Regions from separate parts of the Levilactobacillus sp. FUA 3915 genome, predicted to be linked through region 1. Evidence: predicted binding sites of a transcription regulator. Region 1 holds the regulator's gene; the other holds the start of a gene.
What was found. The regulator NrdR, encoded in region 1, represses ribonucleotide reductase genes. The targets are predictions, from matches to a motif close to ACACNATATATNGTGT.
Positions count from the first base shown of each region.

Region 2: a site for NrdR is predicted at 1,395-1,410, ahead of nrdH (glutaredoxin-like protein NrdH). Genes of this name have one in related genera too.

Region 1 is NZ_CP168704.1:2,978,351-2,982,060, reverse strand. It holds gene mutM (bifunctional DNA-formamidopyrimidine glycosylase/DNA-(apurinic or apyrimidinic site) lyase) at 1-260, shown strand, start outside; gene coaE (dephospho-CoA kinase) at 253-882, shown strand; gene nrdR (transcriptional regulator NrdR) at 882-1,400, shown strand; gene ACEPST_RS13825 (replication initiation and membrane attachment family protein) at 1,404-2,786, shown strand; gene dnaI (primosomal protein DnaI) at 2,790-3,710, shown strand, end outside.
Region 2 is NZ_CP168704.1:323,058-326,767, forward strand. It holds RNA gene ffs (signal recognition particle sRNA small type) at 32-118, opposite strand; gene ACEPST_RS01940 (nucleoside deaminase) at 141-653, opposite strand; gene ACEPST_RS01945 (class I SAM-dependent methyltransferase) at 711-1,319, opposite strand; gene nrdH (glutaredoxin-like protein NrdH) at 1,519-1,746, shown strand; gene nrdE (class 1b ribonucleoside-diphosphate reductase subunit alpha) at 1,856-3,710, shown strand, end outside.

The DNA.
Region 1 (3,710 bases):
CCACGCTGCGCCGCAACATTATTGACGAGCTCGCGCAGGCCATCAAGGGACACGGGACGACCGTACACTCCTTCTCGACGGCCTTTGGCGAGGCGGGGCAATTTCAAAATCACCTGCACGTCTACGGGCGTGAGGGGGAACCCTGTGAGCGGTGCGGCACGGAAATCGTAAAGATCAAGGTTGCTCAGCGCGGCACGCACTACTGCCCGCACTGTCAGCCCGTGCCTTTGGAAGCATTGGAGGCGTTGACCGATGACTGAAGTCTGGGGACTGACCGGGGGCATTGCGACCGGCAAATCAACCGTGAGTGCCTGGTTACGAGCTGCCGAGCTGCCCGTCATCGACGCCGATATCATCGCCCGCCAGGTGGTCGCACCGGGGTCGGCCGGTCTCAAGCAGATTGGCACGACCTTTGGGGCAGACTACCTGACCGCAGACGGACTGGACCGGAAAAAGCTGGGCCAGTTGGTGTTTACTCATCCGGAAGAATTGGCACGTCTCGAGGCCATCACGACACCCTTGATTCAGGACGAGATTCAGCGACAATTGGCGGGCTATCAGGCGCAGCGGGTGCCCGTGGTTCTCATTGATGCGCCCACGTTCTTTGAGGTCGGTTACCTGATTCACTTGGTCGATCACGTGATGGTCGTGGCGACCGATGCCACGACCCAGCGGCAACGACTAATGGCCCGTGATGGGTTATCGACGGCCGATGCCCAGGCCCGGATGGACCGGCAATGGCCCATCGACCGGAAGATTGCGCAGGCCACGGTGGTTATTGACAACGGGGGCACGATTGCCCAAACGCGCCAACAAGTGGTAAAATGGCTTGACGCCAATAAATTTGGCAAGAGTAACCATTTAAAACGAGGTGACCAATAATGCAGTGTCCACACTGTCATCATAATGGATCGCGGGTCGTCGACAGTCGGCCCACCGACGACGGCCGCGTGATTCGCCGGCGTCGTGAGTGCGAGAACTGTGGTTTTCGGTTCACGACGTTTGAGCGCGTCGAAGTGACGCCACTGTTGGTAATTAAGAAAAACGGGACCCGGGAGGAATTTAACCGGGAGAAAATTCTACGAGGCATCATCCGCTCCGCTGAGAAACGACCAGTGGGGATGGACGTCATGACCAATATCGTGGATGAAGTTGAAAATAAAATTCGCGCGCTGGGCGTCAACGAAATTTCCAGTCAATTAATTGGGGAATACGTGATGAACCGGCTCGTAGATGTGGATGAAATCGCTTATATCCGCTTTGCCAGCGTTTACCGGCAATTCAAGGATACCGGGGTGTTCTTCAACGAGTTGAAGGACATGCTCGATAAGGATAAGCAAAAGGCCCAACAGGACTCTGACCCAGATTCAGGGGACCAGGGGCAAAGTGAGGGGAAATAACGCATGGAGGATTCCTGGCATCAATTAAAACCGCGAACGGGATTCCTGGTGCGGCTAGCGGACCGCTTGACGGATCAAAGTTGGCAGACGTTGACCCAGCTTTATCAGCCAATCATTGGACCGAGTGCCGCGGGGCTTTACTCGGCCCTTTTTTGGCTCCCCGAACGGGCGACGTACAAGCGTCACGCCACCCTGCTGGGACTGCTGGGGATGGACCTGGCCCATTTCTATGAGGCCCGGTTACGCCTGGAGGCTGCGGGGTTACTGACGACTAAGGTGAAGACGGCCAATGAGTTGACCAGCTTCATTTATGAGCTGCGGGCCCCACTTCAGCCGGCAGACTTCTTTCGCGATGATCTGTTGAGCGTTCAGCTGTTGGGCGTGGTCGGGGAAGAGGTTTATCGGTCCCTGGTTACCCACAACACGCCGCAGACCACTGATTCTGCGGATGAAGTGGATATTACCAAGAACTTTCTGGACGTCTTTCACGTGGATGGGCAAGAGCTCAAGCAACTCCCAGCCGCCATCACGGCGACGCGCGATGAGTTGCCGGTTGACGCCGGCGCACCAGCGTTGCAAGGGACCAACCATGAGGACTTTGATTTTAAATTATTAGGCGACATTTTAGAGCACTCATTCATTGACACCCGGGCATTACGGAGCCAACGTCAGCTATTATTGACGGAGCACGCGACGTACGGCCTGGATGAGGTCACCATGGCCCGGTACGTGGGTGAAGCAACGGATTTGGCAACGAATCAATTTGACCCCGAACAGTTCAAACGGGTGATTGCTCAGAGTTTTGGCCAACAACACCGCGCCCAACCGGCGGCTAGCGAACAGACGCCCTCTGCCGCGACATTGGCCCAGGCACCGACGGATCAGCACCTGAGTTCCGCCGAACAGGCGTTGATCAAGGTGGCGAATACCACGGTGCCCGCAGTTTTTTTACAGGCAATCAAGCAAAAGCGCGGCGGCTACATCACGGACGGTGAGCAGCGCATCATCCGCGACCAGGTCAGTCGTCAGCTGTTTCCACAGTCGGTGTTAAACGTGCTGATCTACCACATGCTGGTGGATTCGGACAAGCCAACGCTGTCTAAGGCCCTCATGGATTCGATTGCCAATGACTGGAGTATGAAGAAAATTCAAACGCCCCAGGCGGCCATTAAGGAAATTCGCGAGCACCAGCAGACGGCCAGCAAGCCGCGACGGTCGCGTAACCGTCAGCCTACGGTCAAGGAGACACTACCGGACTGGGCAAAGAAACCGGCTGAGGCCCAGTCACAAACGACGCAGGCCAAGCTGTCACCGGCCCAACAACAGAAATTACAAGAGCGCATTGCGCGGCTTCAGGAACGCACCGCGGATGGGAAGGAGGATTAACTGATGGAAGATTTAAGTAAAACCATGCAACATCTGATGAATCAACGGCATTTAAACGATAACTACCGTCAACTGATGGCCAAAGTCTACGATGATCCAACCGTGACGGCCTTTTACCAGGCCCACAAGGAGGAGCTGGCGGAAGACGTGATGACGCGTTCAGCGGCCAAACTCTACGAATTTGTCAGCGAACGGGAAAAGTTAGCGAATGGGGGCACGACCTTTGCGGCGGGATATGAACCCCAGCTCATCGTGTCCAACCATCTGATTGACGTGGCCTACGTGCCAACCAAGGCGACCCAGGAGAAGCAAGCCCAACAACAATTGTGGCAACGGGTGAAGTCGATTGCCATGCCGAAGAGTATTCGTGAGGCTGACTTTAAAAACTTTGATCAGGATTCTGATCGGGCCGAAGCCTTGATGGCGGCGTTAGACTTTGTCGACGCTTACGAAGCCAGTCCCAACCGACGGCACCAGGCCCTGTACTTGCAGGGGAGCTTTGGCGTGGGCAAGACCTACTTGCTGGCCGCCATTGCCAATCAACTCGCGACGGATGGGTTCTCCACCACGTTAGTTCACTTCCCCAGTTTTGCGGTGGAAATGAAGAACGCGATTGCCCAAAATGGGGTCGCGGAAAAACTAGACGCCCTCAAGAAGTCACCGGTCTTAATGATCGATGACATCGGGGCGGACGCGATGTCTGCTTGGGTCCGTGATGATATTCTCGGAGTGATTTTGGAATACCGGATGCAAGAAGAGTTACCGACGTTCTTTAGCTCAAACTTCTCGATGGAGCAGTTGGAGAAGGAACACTTGCGCATCTCCACGCGCGGGGATGACGAACCCTTGAAGGCCCAACGGCTGATGCAACGGATTCGTTTCCTGGCCCGGGAGATCACGATGGTCGGTGTGAACCGGCGACCA
Region 2 (3,710 bases), 380 kb from region 1:
CAGTCCACGGACTAGGAGTTGGAATTATCACATAAACTTGAAGCACAAAGCGAAACGAACTTAGTGCTGCTTCCTTCCGGACCTGACACGATTCGTAAGCCCACCCTTGCTCCAAGGCCTTTACGGCAAATACTAGTGTATCATGATTTATTCTTGCTGTCTAGCGTCTTGTTAGCTTCTGCGCGTTTGGCCGCTTGCCGAGCCTTCTTCGCTGCCTTCTGCCGCTTGCGAGCCGCCTGGAAAAAGCTGACCATTCGCTCACCAGCATCCTTGGCCAGTAAGCCTTCATGGACCTTCACGGTGTGATTCAACCGCGTGTCCGTCAACGTTTCGTAGAGACTATCGACTGCGCCCGCCTTCGGATCACGCGCGCCATAAAAGACTTCGGGAATCCGTGAGTTAATAATCGCGCCGCTACACATCAGGCACGGTTCAATCGTCACGTACAGCTGACACTCTTCTAGTCGCCAACTCTTTAAGGTCCCACAAGCCTCTTCGATGGCCCGCACCTCGGCGTGCATCGTGGCATCGTTGCCGTGCTCGCGGAGGTTGTGCCCCCGCCCCACGATGTGATCATCATGCACAATGACGGCCCCAATGGGCACCTCACCAATGATGGCGGCCTGATCCGCTTCAAAGAGGGCCTCTTCCATATAGTGACGTTGTAATCCGGTATAACTCTGGTCGCGCACGGGGACCCCTCCTTTCAGCTAATCGGCTGTCAGTGTGCTCTCTAAGATATAGTAGCCTTTATCCTTCTTAATGTTTGTACAGTTGCCAAACGTTTCTTTCATGGTCTTCTCGGCCGACGGTGCACCCTGCTTCTTCTGTAAGACCACGGTCAACGTCCCGCCTGGAAGCAAATGATCCTTAGCCCCCGTCAACATGGTCGTTACCACCTGCTTACCGGCACGAACGGGCGGATTCGTAATGATAGCCGCGTAACGCTCCGTGACGTGGGTATACACGTCTGAGGTCTTGATCTCCACGTTTTCAATTTGATTGGCCACCGCATTTTGCCGGGCCAAATCCAAAGCTAATTCATTCACATCGACCATGGTGACCTGGCGATCAGGCCACTTCTTCGCCAGTGCCAGGCCGATTGGGCCGTAACCTGTGCCAAGATCCAACCAAGGACCAGCCGGTGTCTTGTCGGCGTTAAACGCATTCAGCAGCGCCCGTGAGCCGTAGTCCACCCGGTTTTTAGAAAAAACACCGTTGTCGGTGGTAAACAACAATTCGTTGCCTAAGAGGGTAAACGGCCAATGATGTTCCTCGTGTAAAACGTCTGGATTTTGTGTATAATAGTGATTAGTCAATTTCTCCGCCACCTTTACTGACTATTTTACCGTAGTTAGTCGTTGGTGGCTAATAAAAAAAGTTTATCAGTTCAGACACTATATTTGGTAGTTATTGTATGTTTCAACTACCAAATATAGTGTCTTTTTTGATTGTAATTTTCCATATCTGGTGTACACTGAACACATTGATAATGAATTTTACGAGGAAGTGTCGACCATGAAAGTAACAGTTTATTCAAAGAACAATTGTATGCAGTGCAAGATGACAAAGCGTTTTCTGAGCGAACATAACGTGGATTTTGAAGAACGGAATATTAACCAAAACCCCGAATATGTGACGTACCTCAAGGAGAAGGGTTTCCAAGCCGTTCCCGTTGTTGAAGCACCGGGCATGCCAGCCTTCTATGGCTTCCGTCCAGACCAATTAACACAAATCGCGGGCTAAGCCTTTTTTAGTTCGGCACAAACCCGTCTTGGCGACGTCGTGTTTGTTCACGGTGCCGCCATTTTTGTTTGAATTTTACGCAAATTAAGAGAAGGAAGAGTTGATCAGTATGCCTTTAAAAGACTTAACCGACGTGACGTATTACGACTTAAATAACGAAATCAACATCCCCGTCGACGGTCAAATTCCGTTGAACAAGGATCAAGAGGCCCTCCAAGCCTTTCTGAAGGAAAACGTGATTCCCAACACCAAGAAATTTGCTTCCTTACAGGAACGTTTTGATTTCCTAATTGCCAACAATTACGTTGAAGAAACCGTCATCGCCGCCTATCCCATGAGCTTTATTGAAGACCTGTACGCCTACATGCGTGCGCAGAATTTCCATTTCAAATCCTTCATGGCCGCTTATAAGTTCTACGCTCAATACGCCTTGAAGACGGATGACAACGACTACTACTTAGAAAACTTTATCGACCGGGTCGCCATGAACGCCCTGGACTTCGCCGATGGGGACCAACAACTGGCACACGATTTAGCGGATGAAATTATTCACCAACGCTACCAACCGGCCACGCCTAGCTTTTTAAACGCCGGTCGTTCTCGCCGGGGCGAACTGGTCTCCTGCTTCCTGATCCAGTCGACCGATGACATGAACACGATTGGCCGGACCATCAACTCGGCCTTGCAACTGTCCCGTATCGGCGGTGGGGTCGGCATTAGCCTCTCCAACCTGCGGGGGGCCGGTGATCCCATCAAGCACATCGAGGGCGCTGCATCCGGCGTCGTGCCCGTCATGAAATTACTCGAAGACAGTTTCTCCTACTCTAATCAACTAGGCCAACGTCAAGGCGCCGGGGTCGTTTACCTGAGCGTCTTCCATCCAGACATCGTGGCTTTCTTGAGTGCCAAGAAGGAAAACGCCGACGAAAAGATTCGCTTGAAGACGTTATCCTTAGGCATCACCGTGCCCGATAAATTCTACGAGCTCTGTGCGGCCGACGATGACATGTACCTGTTCAGTCCCTACGACGTTGAGCGCATCTACGGCAAACCCTTCTCCTACGTGGATATCACCCAGGAATACGACAACATGGTCGCCAACCCTGACATTCATAAGAAGAAACTGAAGGCGCGGGACCTGGAAACCGATATTGGCAAGCTCCAACAGGAATCCGGTTACCCCTACATTGTGAACATCGACACGGCTAACCGTGAGAACCCGATTGACGGGCGCATCGTGATGAGTAATTTATGCTCAGAAATCATGCAGGTCCAAACGCCTTCCACTGTCAACAATCGCCAAGAATACAGCCAGTTGGGCACCGATATCTCCTGCAACCTGGGCTCAACGAACATCGTCAACCTCATGGCCGCTCCCGACTTTGGCCATTCCGTCGAGACCATGGTGCGGGCCCTGACCTTTGTTACCGACCACTCCGACATCGACGTGGTGCCTTCTATTCAAAAGGGTAATCAATTGGCCCACACGATTGGTTTGGGCGCCATGGGCTTACACAGCTACTTTGCCAAGAACCACATGATGTACGGTTCCAAGGACAGCATCGCCTTTACCAGCGTTTACTTCATGCTGCTGAACTATTGGACGTTGAAAGCTTCTAACCAAATTGCCAAGGAACGCCACGAAACGTTCCACAACTTTGACAAGAGCGCCTACGCCGATGGCAGTTATTTTGACCGCTACACCACGACCGACTGGCGGCCAGCCAACACGAAGGTTCAGGAATTGTTTGCCGACGTGTGGCTCCCCTCGCCGGAAGATTGGGCAGCCTTGAAGACCGCTGTCATGCAGGACGGCCTGTATCATCAAAACCGGATGGCCGTTGCGCCTAACGGGTCCATTTCCTACATCAATGACACGACTGCGAGCCTGCACCCCATCATCAACCGGATCGAAGAACGTCAGGAAAAGACGATTGGGAAGATCTACTACCCAGCGCCTTACC